Regions from separate parts of the Quadrisphaera sp. DSM 44207 genome, predicted to be linked through region 2. Evidence: riboswitches for the same ligand, from Rfam matches in the RefSeq annotation. Region 2 holds a riboswitch; each other region holds the start of a gene.
What was found. A riboswitch is a leader RNA that binds a small molecule or an ion and turns the genes downstream of it on or off. The one in region 2 is predicted to bind S-adenosylmethionine.
Positions count from the first base shown of each region.

Region 1: another riboswitch for S-adenosylmethionine. It lies ahead of BLS82_RS09820 (bifunctional o-acetylhomoserine/o-acetylserine sulfhydrylase); the one in region 2 lies ahead of BLS82_RS06175 (methionine ABC transporter ATP-binding protein).
Region 3: another riboswitch for S-adenosylmethionine. It lies ahead of BLS82_RS09160 (5-methyltetrahydropteroyltriglutamate--homocysteine S-methyltransferase); the one in region 2 lies ahead of BLS82_RS06175 (methionine ABC transporter ATP-binding protein).
Region 4: another riboswitch for S-adenosylmethionine. It lies ahead of BLS82_RS10880 (flavin reductase family protein); the one in region 2 lies ahead of BLS82_RS06175 (methionine ABC transporter ATP-binding protein).

Region 1 covers NZ_FNKA01000002.1:780,897-784,574, forward strand. Annotated here, with positions in the region: gene BLS82_RS09815 (homoserine O-acetyltransferase MetX) at 1-30, opposite strand, end outside; gene BLS82_RS09820 (bifunctional o-acetylhomoserine/o-acetylserine sulfhydrylase) at 69-1,385, opposite strand; SAM riboswitch class IV at 1,559-1,675, opposite strand; gene BLS82_RS09825 (DUF4192 domain-containing protein) at 1,720-2,871, opposite strand; gene BLS82_RS09830 (YkvA family protein) at 3,015-3,536, opposite strand; gene BLS82_RS09835 (EcsC family protein) at 3,533-3,678, opposite strand, start outside.
Region 2 covers NZ_FNKA01000002.1:14,124-17,801, forward strand. Annotated here, with positions in the region: gene BLS82_RS06170 (leucyl aminopeptidase) at 1-1,030, opposite strand, end outside; SAM riboswitch class IV at 1,196-1,308, shown strand; gene BLS82_RS06175 (methionine ABC transporter ATP-binding protein) at 1,667-2,728, shown strand; gene BLS82_RS06180 (methionine ABC transporter permease) at 2,752-3,513, shown strand; gene BLS82_RS06185 (MetQ/NlpA family ABC transporter substrate-binding protein) at 3,605-3,678, shown strand, end outside.
Region 3 covers NZ_FNKA01000002.1:643,635-647,312, reverse strand. Annotated here, with positions in the region: gene BLS82_RS09165 (aldo/keto reductase) at 1-203, shown strand, start outside; gene BLS82_RS09160 (5-methyltetrahydropteroyltriglutamate--homocysteine S-methyltransferase) at 267-1,424, opposite strand; SAM riboswitch class IV at 1,484-1,603, opposite strand; gene aspS (aspartate--tRNA ligase) at 1,699-3,582, shown strand.
Region 4 covers NZ_FNKA01000003.1:99,161-102,838, forward strand. Annotated here, with positions in the region: gene BLS82_RS10865 (hypothetical protein) at 82-270, shown strand; gene BLS82_RS10870 (DUF2382 domain-containing protein) at 339-737, opposite strand; gene BLS82_RS10875 (DUF2382 domain-containing protein) at 827-1,714, opposite strand; SAM riboswitch class I at 2,038-2,127, shown strand; gene BLS82_RS10880 (flavin reductase family protein) at 2,134-2,646, shown strand; gene BLS82_RS10885 (coiled-coil domain-containing protein) at 2,748-3,678, opposite strand, start outside.

The DNA of each region.
Region 1 (3,678 bases), 770 kb from region 2:
GCTCGCGGGGACGGGGGGTGCGGTGCTCACCGGGACGGACGGTGCGGCGCTCACCGGAACAGCCTGCCTCACGCGCCCTTGGCCGCCGTGAACCCGGTCTCCAGGTCCGCGAGGAGGTCCTCGACGTGCTCGAGCCCGACGGACAGGCGCACCAGGCCCGGCGTCACGCCCGCGGCGCGCTGCTCCTCCTCGGTCAGCTGGCTGTGGGTGGTGGACGCCGGGTGGATCACCAGGCTGCGCACGTCGCCGATGTTGGCGACGTGGCTGTGCAGCACCAGCGCCTCGACGAAGCGCCGGCCGGCCTCGGCCCCGCCGTCGACCTCGAACGCGAGCACGCCCCCGGCGCCGCGGGGGGCGTACTTGCGCGCCCGCTCGTACCAGGGGCTGGAGGGCAGCCCGGCGTAGGAGACGGAGAGCACCTCGGGGCGCTGCTCGAGCCACTCGGCCACCCGCTGCGCGTTGGCGACGTGGCGCTCGACGCGCAGGCTGAGGGTCTCCAGGCCCTGGGCGATGAGGAAGGCGTTGAAGGGGGCGAGGGAGGCGCCGAGGTCGCGCAGCAGCTGCACGCGCGCCTTGAGGACGAAGGACAGGTTCGCCCCGAGCGGGCTGCCGACGCCGAGGTCGCGGGCGTAGACGAGGCCGTGGTAGCTGGCGTCGGGGGTGGTGAAGCCGGGGAAGCGCTGCGGGTCCGCGCCGTAGTCGAAGCGGCCGCCGTCGACGATGACGCCCCCGATGGCCGTGCCGTGCCCGCCGAGGTACTTCGTCGCCGAGTGCACGACGACGTCCGCGCCCCACTCCAGCGGGCGCACCAGGTAGGGGGTGGCGGTGGTGTTGTCCACCACCAGCGGCACCCCGACCTCGTGGGCCACCGCCGCCACGCCCTCGAGGTCGAGGACGTCCTGCTTGGGGTTGGAGATGGTCTCCCCGAAGAACGCCTTCGTGCGCGGGGTGGCCGCGGCCCGCCAGGAGCCGAGGTCGTCGGGGTCCGCCACGAACGAGACCTGCACGCCCAGCTTGGGGAAGGTGTGGCGGAGGAGGTTGTGCGTGCCGCCGTACAGGCTGGGGCTGGCGACGACGTGGTCACCGGCCTCGGCGACGTTGAGCAGGGCCAGCGCCTCCGCCGACTGCCCGGACGCGACGGCCAGCGCACCGACCCCGCCCTCCAGGGAGGCGAGGCGCTGCTCCACCACGTCCGTGGTGGGGTTCATCAGCCGCGTGTAGATGTTGCCGAGCTCGCGCAGGCCGAACAGGTCGGCGGCGTGCGCGCTGTCGCGGAAGACGTAGGACGTCGTCTGGTAGATCGGCAGCGCGCGGGCGCCCGTGGCGGCGTCCGGGACCTGCCCGGCGTGGATCTGGCGGGTCTCGAAGGACCACCCGTCGTTCATGCGCTCTCCTGCTGGTGGGGCGGCCGGGCCGCCGGGGGCGTCGGAGGGGTCCGCGACGGCGCGCCGCCCGCTCGACGCGGGCGCGGGCGGCGTGCTCGCAGCGCGTCGCGGCGGCCGCGTCAGCGGCAGCGTCGGGAAGTCATGGGGCGGCCCTCTCCTGCTGGGCCCCGCGGGGCCCGCGCTTGCCGCGGCACCGGTCGGTGCCGCGGCCCGGTCATCACCCGGGGCACCCCACCGCGGGCGGGGGTTGCCGGCCAGCGAGCCGGGGCTTGGCGCTGGCGCTCATGACCTGCGGGGAGGATAGGCGGGCGCCCGCGGCGGCCTCCACATCGTCTCAGCATGCGGACGACCCGCCGTCCGGGCGGGCGCCCGCGCTCCCCCGCTCCCGCCACGGCGGCAGCACCCCGCGACCGACCGCCTCGGCCACCAGCTGCGCGAGGCCGCAGTCGGGGTCGACCTCGAGCGCCAGGTCGGCCTGGACGGCGGCCTCGGAGCCCGCACCGCGCCACCAGGAGGTCCACGCGAGCACCGCGAGCGGCGCGGCGCGCCGCCGCCCGGAGGCCAGCCGCGCCAGCGCCTCCAGCAGCGCGCGGGCCGCCTCGGCCTCGTCCGGGTCCGGTGCGGGCCCGCCGGGCCGGGACAGGACGGCGTCGAGCGCCTGCGACAGCTCGCCGGCGTCCTCCTCCCCGGCCGCCAGCCGCTCCGGCGCCGACCCGGCGCCGGTGACGGTGCTCAGCAGGACGGCGTCGCGCAGGCGCACGTCGGCCACCGCCGCGAGCAGGCGCCCGGCCGCCTGCGGGGCCAGCAGGTCGGCGGCGAGGTCGTCGGCGCTGCGACCGGCGCGCACCCCCGCGGTGGTGGCCTCGAGCAGGTCGCGCCACCGCGCGAGCGCCCGCAGCCGCTCGGCGCGGCCGGCGGGACGCCGGGCGGCGCGCTGCGCAGCGCGCCGGGCGGCGGCACCGGCCGGGGCGAGGCGGGCCCGCACGGCGCGCCGGTGCTCCTCCTGGTCGGCCAGGACGCAGCTGCCGCGCCAGACCATCTCGGTGCCGACGAGCGTGGCGGCCACGTCCCCCAGGGGCTGGCCCTCCGGAGGGCAGCACGCCTGCTGGCAGGTGTAGGAGCGCAGCCGGCCGGCGCCGACGAGCCAGGCGTCCGCGAGCGCCACGCCCTCGGCGGCCAGGTCGCGGCGCACCGCGCGCACGAGGTCGTCGTGCTCGGGCCGCCCCGGCGGCCCGGTGCGGTCGGTGTGCACGAACAGGACGGCGCCGGTGGCCCCGTCGCGCGCCACCCGCTGCGCCAGGGCGCCGGTCGCGGCGCGCGGGCCGCCGGGGCGGGCGGCGAGGTCGACGCGGGCGACGAGGCCGGGCTCGTGCCGCTCGCCGCGCAGGCTGACGAGCACGAGGCTGTCGCGGGGGTGGAACCCGAGGGCGTGGGCGGCCAGGGCGATGAGGTCACGCGGGTCGCTGACCCGCAGCGTCGTCGTCATGCCCGCCACCGTGGCCCGCGCGGAGCGCCCGCGGCGGGCCGCCGAGGCCGCTTGTGGACGGTGCGGTGCCCGCCCGCGCCTGTGGGCGGGAGGTGGCGCGGCTCGGGGCGGCGCGGCTCGGTGAGCCGCGCCGCGCCGGGGGTTCAGTCGATGACCTCGCCGACGACGACGTCCGGGTCGGTCGGCGGGCGGCGGCGCCCGCCCGTGCCAGTGCCCGTGCCGGTCCCCGTGCCGCCGGTCCCGTCGCGCTCCGCCGTTCCCGGGCCGGCGCCGCGGCCGGCCCCTCCTCCGTCGCCCGCTCGGGCGCCGGGGGAGCCGGCAGGCCGCCCCGAGCTCTCCCAGTCCAGGAAGGCCGCGGTCTCGGTGACCACCGCGCCGGCGAGCCAGCTGAGCACCACGGCGTCGTCGAACATCCCGATCACGGGCAGGACCGCGGAGGGCACGAGGTCCACCGGGGAGGCCACGTACAGGCCCGCCAGCCCCATCAGGGCCAGGCGGGAGCGGCTGAGGCCGGTGTACTCCCCGGCGACCACGGCGGAGGCGAGGCGGGGCAGGGTGCGGAGGATCGTGCCGGTGCTCGGGGAGCCGGGCGTGCGGGCCTTGCGCACCGCCGCCCACAGCGTCGCGGCCGCGCCGCGGCGCCCCCAGCGGCCCCCGGCCCTCACGGCGCGGTCTCCTGCTCCTGCGGCCGCTGCGGGAAGTCGGCGCGCGCCGCGAGGGCCGTGCGGTGCAGCATCCACGCGTCGGAGGCCGCGCCGACCAGGCCGCCCGCCAGCGGCAGGCCCCGCCCGAGCCGGCTGAGCGCGG
Region 2 (3,678 bases):
GCACCTCCACCGTGCGCCCGCCGTAGGTCGTCAGGACGTCGGAGGGCCGCTGGGCGGTGCCCGAGGGCATGTTCTCCGCGAGCGCCATCCACGCCGTCACGCGCACCGGCAGCCCGAGGCGCGCGACGGCGAGCGCGGCCTCGAGGACCGCCGCCGCGCCGGCCATGTCGCACTTCATCGTCTCCATGCTGCCCGCCGGCTTGATCGACAGGCCGCCGGAGTCGAACGTGATGCCCTTGCCGACCAGCGCGAGGTGGGCCTTGGCGCCGCGGGGCGCGTAGGACAGCGCGACCAGGCGCGGGGGACGGCTGGAGCCCTGGCCGACGCCGAGGATGCCGCCGTAGCCGCCCTCGGCCAGCGCCTGCTCGTCCAGCACGGTGACCTTGACGGGCAGGCCCTTGGCGCGCTCGCGCACCGCGTCGGCGAAGGACGCCGGGTACAGGTCGGCCGGCGGGCAGTTGACGAGGTCGCGGGCGCCCGCGACCGCCGCGGCCAGCACGGTGGCGCGCTCGACGCGGTCCTCCAGGGCGCGCTCGCGGTGCAGCGGCGTGACGAGCAGCAGCTGCTCGACGGGCGCGCGGTGCTCCGCGGCGCTGCGGCGCCGGTAGGCGCGGTACGCGTACGCGCCCAGCAGGGCCCCCTCGGCCACCGCCGCGGCGGCGTCGACGTCGTCGGCCGGCAGCGCCAGCGCCACGGAGCCCGTGCCGGCCAGCTCGCGCACGGCCGCTCCCGCGGCGCGGCGCAGGGCCTCGGCGTCCGGGCCCGCGGCACCGACGCGGCCGAGCCCGGTCAGCACCAGGACCGGGGCGCCCAGCGCGCCGGCGGTCGGCACGCGCCGCACCTCGTCGGGACGGCCGGTGACGCCCAGGCCCGCCAGGGAGGCGCCCAGGACCCCGCGCAGCTCCGCGGGCAGGTCGTCGGCCCCCAGCAGCCGGGGCCCCGCGCCGCTCGCGCCCGCGGCGACGCCGAGCACGACCGCGTCGGCCGGCACGGTCTGCAGCGTCCTGGCGGTGGCGGTCAGCGTGGGCACGGCTCTCCTCGGGTTCTGCGGCGGGCAGGGCAGAACCTTAACGAGGCGCCCCGACACCGCGCCCGGCCAGGGAGGCGGGACCCGCGCGCGACGCGGCGCCGGCGCGCCGCGCTCCCGGGCGGGTGCTTGACAGGACCTCGCACCGCCTGCCAGGTTCCGTCCTGCGGTCATGAGCGCCAGCGCGAAGCCCCGGCTCGCTGGCCGGCAACCCTCCTCGTCGTGGGGTGCCCCGGGTGATGACCAGACCAGCGGCCGACCGGCCCTGGTAAGGACGACCCAGGAGAGCTCCGTGCGCTGCTCGCCGTGCCCCGCCCCGCGCCACCTGCCGCGCCGCCCCGCCCGCCGCGACGACCCGTGTCGCCGGGGGCCGCGCACCGCCGTCCACCGCTGACCGGCCCCGGCGCCGCGGCGCGCTGAGACCACCGGCGCACCGGCGCTCCTGCGCGGCCCCGCCCCGCACCCCCGAGCCGGACGGGCGCACCCGACCTGGACCGCGCCCGGCGCAGCCCGCCCTCGCCCGGCCCACCCCTGCCCGGCCCACCCCTGCCCGGCCCACCCCTGCCCTCGCGCAGCCGGCCCCGCCCCGCGGGCGCCGCGCCGCGCCCGCCGACCCGTCCACCCACCCCCGGAGACCCCGTGATCGAGCTCGACCAGCTGACCAAGGCCTACGGCCACGGACCGGGGCGCACCGTCGTCCTGGACCACCTGGACCTGACCGTGCGCACCGGCGAGATCGTCGCCATCGTCGGCCCCAGCGGCGCCGGCAAGAGCACCCTCGCGCAGTGCGTGAACCTCCTCGAGCGGCCCACCTCCGGGTCGGTCGTCGTGGGCGGGGTGGACCTGTCCTCCCTCGGCGAGCGCCGCCTGCGCGCCGCGCGCCGCCAGATCGGCACGATCTTCCAGTCCGACGGCCTGCAGTCGCGCCGCACCGCGGAGGAGAACGTGGCGCTGCCGCTGCGGTACCTGGGCGTCACGCCCGCGGAGCGGCGCCGGCGCGTGGCCGAGCTGCTCGACCGCGTCGGCCTGGCCGACCGCGCCCGCCACTACCCGCACCAGCTCTCCGGAGGGCAGCGCCAGCGCGTCGGCATCGCGCGCGCCCTCGCCCTGCGCCCCTCGGTGCTGCTCGCCGACGAGGCCACCTCCGGCCTCGACCCCGAGGCCACGGCGTCCGTCGTGGCCCTGGTCCGGCAGCTGCGCGACGAGCTGGGCCTGTCCATCCTCTTCATCACGCACGAGATGGACGTCGTCGTGGACGTGGCCGACCGCGCCGCCCGCCTCGAGGCCGGGCGGATCGGGGAGTCCGGGCGCGTCGTGGACCTGCTGCGCGACCCGTCCTCGGCCCTCGGCGCGGCCCTGCTCGGACGCCGCGAGGACGCCGGGCCGGCGCGCGCGGGGGTGTGGTCGGTGACCTACCGGTCCCCGGACGTGCCGGGGGACTGGCTCGTGCGCGCCTCCCTCGCCCTCAACGCCGACGTCGCCCTCCTCGACGCCTCCGTGGGCGCGGTGGGCGGCCAGACCGTCGGGCGCGCCACGGTGCGCATCGACGAGCGGACCGACCCGGTGCGCGTCGAGGGCGTGCTGCGCGCCCTCGGCCTCGCCCCGGGCCGCGGCGCCGGCAGCGCTCCCGCCGCCGCGCAGCCCCCCGCCCCCGCGCCGTCCGCCCCGGACGCCGCCGCGCGGCTGGAGCCGGTGGCGTGAGCGCCGTTCCGGCGACCCCCGCCCTGCCCGTGCTCACCGCCTCCGGCGACACGCCGCTCGCACAGATCCCCGCCCTCGTCGTCCCGGCCCTCGGCGACACGCTGCTCATGGTCGGCGTCGTCATGGTCCTCGTCGTCGCGCTCGGCGTCCCCCTCGGCGTCCTCGTGCACGACCTGGCGCCCGGCGGGCTGTTCGAGAACCGGCCCCTGCACACCGCCCTCGGCTGGGTCGTCAGCGTCGGGCGCTCCCTGCCGTTCCTCATCCTCATGGCGGCCCTGGTGCCGGTGACCCGCTTCATCACCGGCACCAACATCGGCATCGCCGCCGCCGTGGTGCCCATGACGCTGGCGGGCACCGCCTTCTTCGCCCGCATCGTCGAGAACGCCCTGCGCAGCGTCCCGCCGGAGCTCGTGCGCGTCGCCCGGGCCTCCGGCGCCTCCCCGCTGCAGATCATCACCACGGTGCAGCTGAGCGAGGCGGCGCCGCTGGTCGTCGGCGGCCTGACGATCAACACCATCGCGATGATCGAGTACTCGGCCATCGCCGGGACGATCGGCGCCGGCGGCATCGGCTACGTGGCCGTCACCTACGGCTACCAGCGCTTCGACCACGCCGTGATGATCACGACCATCGCGATCCTCGTGGGCGCCGTCGCCCTCGTGCAGCTGGTCGGCGACCGGCTCGTGCGCCGGCTCACCCCGCACCTGCGCACCGCCCGTCGCGGCCGCGCGGGCGCCGCTGCGCGCCCCGACCCCGCTCCGGCCGCGCCGCAGGCCGCCGCCTGAGCCCCCGCCCCACCCGGCCCCCGCTCGACCTCGCCCGACCCCGCCCGACCCGACCCGCGCCGTCCGCGCACCCGATCCCGAGGAGACCGCCATGACCACCGAGCCCACCACCCGCCCCGCCGCGCCCGTCGACGAGACCCACGGCTTCACGCTGCGCCGTGCTCG
Region 3 (3,678 bases), 630 kb from region 2:
ACGTGCCGACGTCCGCGCTGGCCCTGCGGTGGATCCTCGACCAGCCGGGCGTGACCTCCGTGATCCCGGGGGCGCGCAACCCGCGGCAGGCGCGGGCGAACGCCGCCGCGGCCGACCTGGCGCCGCTGGGCGCCGACGTCCTCGCGCAGCTGGAGCGCGTCTACGACCAGAGCGTCCGCGAGCACGTGCACGACCGCTGGTGAGCGGGCAGGGCGTGCGGTCCCGCCGTCCCCCGCGCGGCGGGACCGCACACCCGGCCGGGGGCGTCAGCCCCAGACCTCCTCGGCGACCTGCACGACCTGGCGCAGCTTCGCCCACTGCTGCTCCTGCGTGAGGTCGTTGCCCTCCTCGGTGGAGGAGAAGCCGCACTGCGTGCCGAGCGCCAGCTGCTCGACCGGCGCGTAGCGGGCGGCCTCCTCGATCCGGCGCAGCAGGGCGTCGCGGCCCTCCAGCCGCGGCGTCTTGGTCGTGACGAACCCGAGGACGACGCGCTTGCCGGGCGGCAGGAGGCGCAGCACGTCGAGGGAGCCGGAGCGGGCGTCGTCGAACTCGAGGACGTACCCGTCGACGTCGAGGGTGTTGAACAGCGCGTCGGCGACCACGTCGTACCCGCCCGACAGCGCCCAGGCGGAGCGGAAGTTGCCGCGGCACAGGTGCGTGGCCACCGTCAGGCCCTCGGGGCGCCCGGCCAGGGCGGCGTTGAACTGGGCGATGAAGCCGCCCAGCAGCTCCTCGCCGCGCCCGCGGTACTGCTCGTCGCCGAAGAAGGTCAGGCTCACGTCGTCGACCTGCAGGTAGGTCAGCCCGGCGGCGTGCACGCGCCGCACCTGCTCGGCGTAGGCGGCGGCGACGTCGGCGCGCAGCTGCTCCTCGTCGTCGTAGACGTCCTCGTACCGCAGCGGCGCGAACGCGTTGTGGACGTGGTTGGGCGAGGGGATCGTCAGCTTCGGCGTCGCGCCGGTGCCGGCCTCGGCCACGGCCCGCTGCAGGAAGGCGAGGTGGTCGGCGAAGACGGTCTCCGCCAGGTGCACCCGCCCGCTGGCGCGCGCCGACGTCAGGGGGACGTCGATGCGCTGGCCGTCCTGGCCGACGAAGGGGACCGAGAACGCCTGGTCCGGCTCGATCCCGCCCAGGGAGAAGACGAAGTCCTCGTGCCAGTAGTGGCGGCGCAGCTCCCCGTCCGTGGCCACGCGCAGGCCGACCTCGCCCTGGCGGCGCACGACCTCGCGCACGGCCTCGTCCTCGACGGCGCGCAGCTCCTCGGCGCCGATCCGCCCGGCGGCCGCGCGGGCGCGCGCCTCGCGAACGGCGGGCGGGCGCAGGAGGCTGCCCACGTGGTCGGCCGGGAACGGTGGCACGTGCGCGGTCGAGGTCGCGCCGGCGACGGTCGTGGGGGTGAGCCGGTCGGTGGTGCTCGTGCTCATGGCGTGCTCCTCGTGCGGAACGCCGCGCAGGCGGCGTCGACGACACGGCCGACGGGCGTCGTCCGCGCTTGACGCGCCCAGCCGGTGCCGGGTCGCGCCCCGGTCATCACCCGGGGCACCCCGCCGCGGAGGAGGGTTGCCGGCCAGCCACCCGGGGGTTCGCGCTGGCGCTCGTGACCTGGGACCGACGCTAGCGCCGGCCACTACGATCTGTCGACGTCCCCGCGCCGGACCTGGACCCCGGCGCGCTGCATCCCCCCGGAAGGACCACCGCGTGCTCCGCACCCACGAGGCCGGCACCCTGCGCGCCGACCACGACGGCCGCAGCGTCACCCTCGCCGGGTGGGTGGCGCGGCGCCGGGACCACGGCGGCGTGGCGTTCGTGGACCTGCGCGACGCCTCGGGCGTCGTCCAGGTCGTCGTCCGCGACGAGGTGCTGGAGTCCTCCGGCGCGCACGGGCTGCGCAACGAGTACTGCGTCCAGGTCGTCGGGGCGGTGCGCCTGCGCCCGGTCGGCAACGAGAACCCGGCGCTGCCCACCGGCGAGGTGGAGGTGGACGCCGCGCAGCTGGTCGTGCTGTCCGAGTCCGCGCCGCTGCCCTTCCCGATCGAGGCGGCCGGTGAGCAGGGCGAGCGCGCGCCGGGGGAGGAGGTGCGGCTGCGCTACCGCTACCTGGACCTGCGCCGTCCCGGGCCCGCCGCCGCGATCCGGCTGCGCAGCGACGTCAACCGCGCCGCCCGCGAGGTGCTCGCCTCCCACCGGTTCGTGGAGGTGGAGACCCCCACGCTGACGCGCTCGACGCCCGAGGGCGCGCGCGACTTCCTCGTGCCGGCGCGCCTGGCGCCGGGCTCCTGGTACGCGCTGCCGCAGAGCCCGCAGCTGTTCAAGCAGCTGCTCATGGTCGCCGGCCTGGAGCGGTACTTCCAGATCGCGCGGTGCTACCGCGACGAGGACTTCCGCGCCGACCGGCAGCCGGAGTTCACCCAGCTCGACGTGGAGATGAGCTTCGTCGGCCAGGACGACGTGATCGCCCTCGCCGAGGAGGTCCTCGTGGCGCTGTGGGCGCTGGTCGGCCACACCCTCGACACCCCGATCCCGCGCCTGACGTACGCCGAGGCCATGGCCCGCTACGGCTCCGACAAGCCCGACCTGCGCTTCGGCGTCGAGCTGGTGGAGTGCACCGGCTACTTCGCCAACACCCCGTTCCGGGTCTTCCAGGCGCCCTACGTCGGCGCGGTGGTGATGCCGGGCGGGGCGAGCCAGCCGCGCAAGCAGCTCGACGCCTGGCAGGAGTGGGCCAAGCAGCGCGGGCACCGCGGCCTGGCCTACGTGCTCGTCGGGGAGGACGGCGCGCTGTCCGGTCCCGTGGCCAAGAACCTCTCGCCGGCCGAGCGCGAGGGCCTGGCCCAGCACGTGGGCGCCGTCCCGGGGGACTGCGTCTTCTTCGCCGCCGGCCCGCGCTCGTCCGCCCGCGCGCTGCTGGGGGCGGCGCGCCTGGAGATCGGCCGGCGCTGCGACCTGATCGACCCCACCGCGTGGCAGTTCGTGTGGGTCGTCGACGCGCCGCTGTTCGAGCGCGCCGACGAGAGCGACGACGTCGCGGTCGGCACCGGCACGTGGACGGCGGTGCACCACGCGTTCACCTCGCCCAAGCCGGAGTCGACGGGCACCTTCGACACCGACCCCGAGCACGCCCTCGCCCACGCCTACGACATCGTCTGCAACGGCAACGAGATCGGCGGCGGCTCGATCCGCATCCACGACCGCGCCGTGCAGGAGCGGGTCTTCGCCGTGTTGGGCCTGTCGCAGGCCGAGGCGCGGGAGAAGTTCGGCTTCCTGCTCGACGCCTTCTCCTACGGCGCCCCGCCGCACGGCGGCATCGCGTTCGGCTGGGACAGGATCACGGCGCTGCTGGCGGGCGCGGACTCCATCCGCGAGGTGATCGCCTTCCCCAAGTCCGGCGGCGGCTACGACCCGCTGACCGGTGCGCCGGCGCCGATCACCGGGCAGCAGCGCGCCGAGGCCGGGGTGGACGCCGTCCCGGGCGCCGTCCCGGCGCGCGGCCCGAGGCCGGGTGGTGCGGGCGGGACGGGTGGTTCGGGTGGTGCGGGTGGTCCGGAGCAGCCGGTCGCCGCGAGCGCCCCAGCCTCGACCTGACCGGCCCCACCCTCCTCGTCGTGATCTTGCAGTTCCGGACCGCGGTCGGTCCGGAACTGCAAGATCACGACGAGAGGATGGAGGAGGGCACGACGA
Region 4 (3,678 bases), on a different contig from region 2:
GCGCGCGCGGTGACGGTTGGCGGGTGCTGCTGCCGCGTGCCAGGGTGGACGGTCGTCGTCCCCGTCCTGAGGAGTTCTCGCATGTGGGTGCTGCTGACCGCCCGTTTCCGCGCGTGGGTGCTGTTCTCGGTGGTGCTGCCCCTGGCGCGCCGCCTCGCCCGCGGCCTGGCCACGCGGATCGAGCGCTCCGGCGGCTCGTCGCGCACCTCCCGCGCCCTGCGCCGCGTGGGGGGAACCGCGCCGGCGCGGCGCCGTCGCCGCTTCCTCTGAGCAGCAGCTGGCGGCGGGCCCTCGGGCTCGCCGCCAGCTGAACTACACCACCTGACCCGCACAGGACCTCAGGGCTGGTCGACCTCGACCGCCACCTGCTCCTGGCGCAGGTCGATGTCGATCACCTGCTGCTCGACGACCTCGCGGACGCTCACCTGCACCCGCTCGTAGGCGCGCACCTGCATCGAGACCACCGGCACCTCCTCGCGGAGGACCACCTCGAGGTCGCGCCCGGGGCCCGTGGCCGTCATGACGGGAGCCGCCGCGGCGGCGTCCACGGGCACGCGCTCGACGCGCAGCCGCTCGACCCGGACGGGGACCTCCACGGTGCGCATCTCGGTCTCGACCGTGCGCACGACGCGCAGCGTCTCCACCGGGTACCGCTCGCGGCGCAGGTGGGCCTGCTCCACGGAACGGACGACCGACGCCTCCTCCGGCACCGCTCCTGAGTTCACGTCGGTGCTCATCACGCCTCCTCGGGCACTCGCACGACAGGACGGAAGACGCGATGAGGGACGGGCGGGGCCGAAGAGCCCCGCCCGTCCCTCATGCGGTGTCAGCGACGGTCGTTGCGGAGGTTCGGGTCCGCGACGACGTCCTTCTCGAGCTCGATCTGCTCCTTGCGGACCTGCTCGGTGACCGTCTGCTCCTCGGTGACCTGCTGGGTGCCGAGGCGCACGCGCTCGACCGGCACGACGTCCTTGTCCACGACCACGCGCTCGGCGTGGAGGGTGACCTCGTGCTCCTCCTCGGACAGCGCCGGCCCGTCCATGGCCCGGCCCATGGTGGCGTCCGTGATCGGCTCGCGCTGGACCACGACCTCCTCGTGGGTGACCGGCACGGTCTGCGTCACGTTCTCGGTGACGATGTACTTGCGCAGACGGGCGCGGCCGGCTTCGGTGCGCACCTTGCCCACCTGCAGCCGCTCCTCCGAGCGGGTCATCGCGTCGTCCGTGACCGGGCCGGAGGTGTCGCGGCCCACGGCGCGGCCCTCGACGTCGTCGTAGACCCCGTCGCCGTTGCGGTCACCACGACCGCCGGTGCCGACCGCAGCGGCCGTGCCCGTGGTCGCGGCGGTGTCGGCGTAGCCGGTGGTCTGGCCGGTGCCGGTCGGGGACTCCGCGCCGGTGTAGGCCAGGCCGTAGTGGCGGTAGAGCTCCGCCTCGTCGTCGACCGTCAGGGCCTGGTCGATGTCGTGGTTCGGAGCGGCCTTGACCTGCTCCTTGGTGTAGGGCACGCGCAGCTCGTCGCCGCTGAACGTCGCCTGCTCCAGCGGCACGAGGGAGTGGTTGCTGCCGAACAGGCCGGTCTTGACGGCGGCCCACTCCGGCTGGCCGGTCGCGTCATCGAGGAAGACCTCGTCGACCTTGCCGAGCTTGTCGCCGTCCGAGCCGTACGCGGTGGCGCCGCGCAGCTGGGCCGGGTCGCTGATCGAAACTGCCATGGTGTCTCCTCTCGGCACGGGGTCGGTACCCCGTGCGCCGCGGAACGTTCCGGACTGCCCGCAGTGGCCGCCGCGGACGGCGGAGGGTGGATCGCACCTCTGCGCCGTCGATCGACAGTAGCCACCGCGGGTGGCTGCGGCCACTCGAGATCGTCCCGGACGCAGCGTCCGGGCACCCGGTGGCACGAGCACTTCTTTACCCCTGTCCTGGCAGGCCAAACGCCTCCGGGGCGCCGGAGGGCGCCCTCTGCTCCGAGCCGGTGCGCGCGGTCGCTGCGCGTGCTGCGCTTGACACGCGCCGGAGGGCGGTGCGACCGTCCCAGCACCCATCCAGAGCGGCCGAGAGACCTGGCTCGACGACGCCGCAGCAACCGCCCGCGCAGGGCAGGTGCTCCCGCCAGGGCCGATGGAGGAGACAGATGAGCCCCGCCGCCACGTCCGTCGTCGACCTGCCCGCGGTCTTCCGCACGGTCGCCTCGAGCACCTGGGTCGTCACGACCACCGCCCCCGACGGCACGCCCGTCGGCTTCACCGCGATCTCGATCGCCTCGGTGTCCCTGGACCCTCCGCTCATCTCCTTCAACGTCTCGCGGACGTCGTCCAGCCTGCCGGCGCTGACGGCGTCGCGGCGCTGCGCGGTGCACCTGCTGGCGCACGACCAGGAGCTCCTCGCCCGCCGGTTCGCCGGCCCGGCCGCGCACCGCTTCGACGACGAGGGGGCGTGGGGCTGGGACGAGGCCGGCGTGCCGCAGCTGCAGGGCGCCGCGGCCCGGCTCTCCGGCGCGGTGACCGCGTTCGTCGAGGCCGGGGACAGCCTGCTCGTGCTGGCGGCGGTGGAGGACACCCGGGTCACCGGTCGCGCCCCGCTGGTGCACCACGCCCGCGCCTACCACCGCCTCCCCGCGCCGGGGACGCCGACCCACGCCGCCTGAGGACCGCGCCGCCCTCGCGCGGCGGCGAGCGGGCCCGTCCACCCAGCCGGTGGACGGGCCCGCTCGCGTCCGGCGGGAGCCGGGTCGGTGCAAGAGCCGGGTCAGTGCGGGGGCGCGGCGGGCGTGCGGGCGTCGCGCACGTCCACGGAGGCCCGGCGCAGCTCGGCGGGGATCTCGATCAGCTGCGTGTCCACGTCGGCGTCATCCGCGTCCGGAGCCGCTGCGCCGGGCTCCTGCCCCGGCGCCGGTGCTGCGCCGTGCAGCGGGGCAGGGGGGTGCAGCGCCACGCGCAGCGGGTCGTGCACCGGCAGGGGGGCGGAGAGCGGCGCCGGCAGAGAGGCGGGCGCCGGCATCCGCGCCGCCGCCTGCGCCGCCATCTGCGCGGCCTTCTGCATGGGCGTCTGCGCCGGGCCCGGGCGCGCAGCGGCCATCGGTGCGGCGGCCGGCGGTGCGGGGGTCATCGGTGCGGGGCTCATCGGTGCGGGGCTCATCGGTGCGGCGGCCGGCGTCATCGGCAGCGGCTGGGCGGCGGCCGGAGCGTGGTGCACGGGCGCGGCGGCCGGCGCCGGAGCGTGCTGCGCGGACGGCGGAGCCGGCTCGGCGCGCTGGACCGGCACGGAGGCCGGTGCCGCCGGTGCCGCGGCGTCCGTGCCGATCAGGGGGGCCGACCCGGACAGCGTCGCGAGCATCTGCCGCACGTTCGTCAGCTGCGCGTTGATGCTGTCCCGGCGCTGCGCCGCGGCGGACAGCTCCCGCTCGGACTCGGCCCGGATCCGGTCGGCGCGCTCCCGCGCCTCGCCGATCAGCTGCGACGCCTCGTGCTGGGCCTCCTCGAGGATCCGCCGGGCCCGGGCGGCCGCCTCGATCACCTCGCGCTCGGAGAGGGCGCGCGCCTGCGCGGCCGCCCGCTCGACGGCGGCCAGCTGCTCCTCGGCCGCCGCCGTGCGCACCCGGAAGTCCTCCTCGGCCCGCTCGCGCCGGTCCGCCAGAGTCATCTCGAAGTCGGCCGCCGCCTGCGCCGCCTTGGCCCGC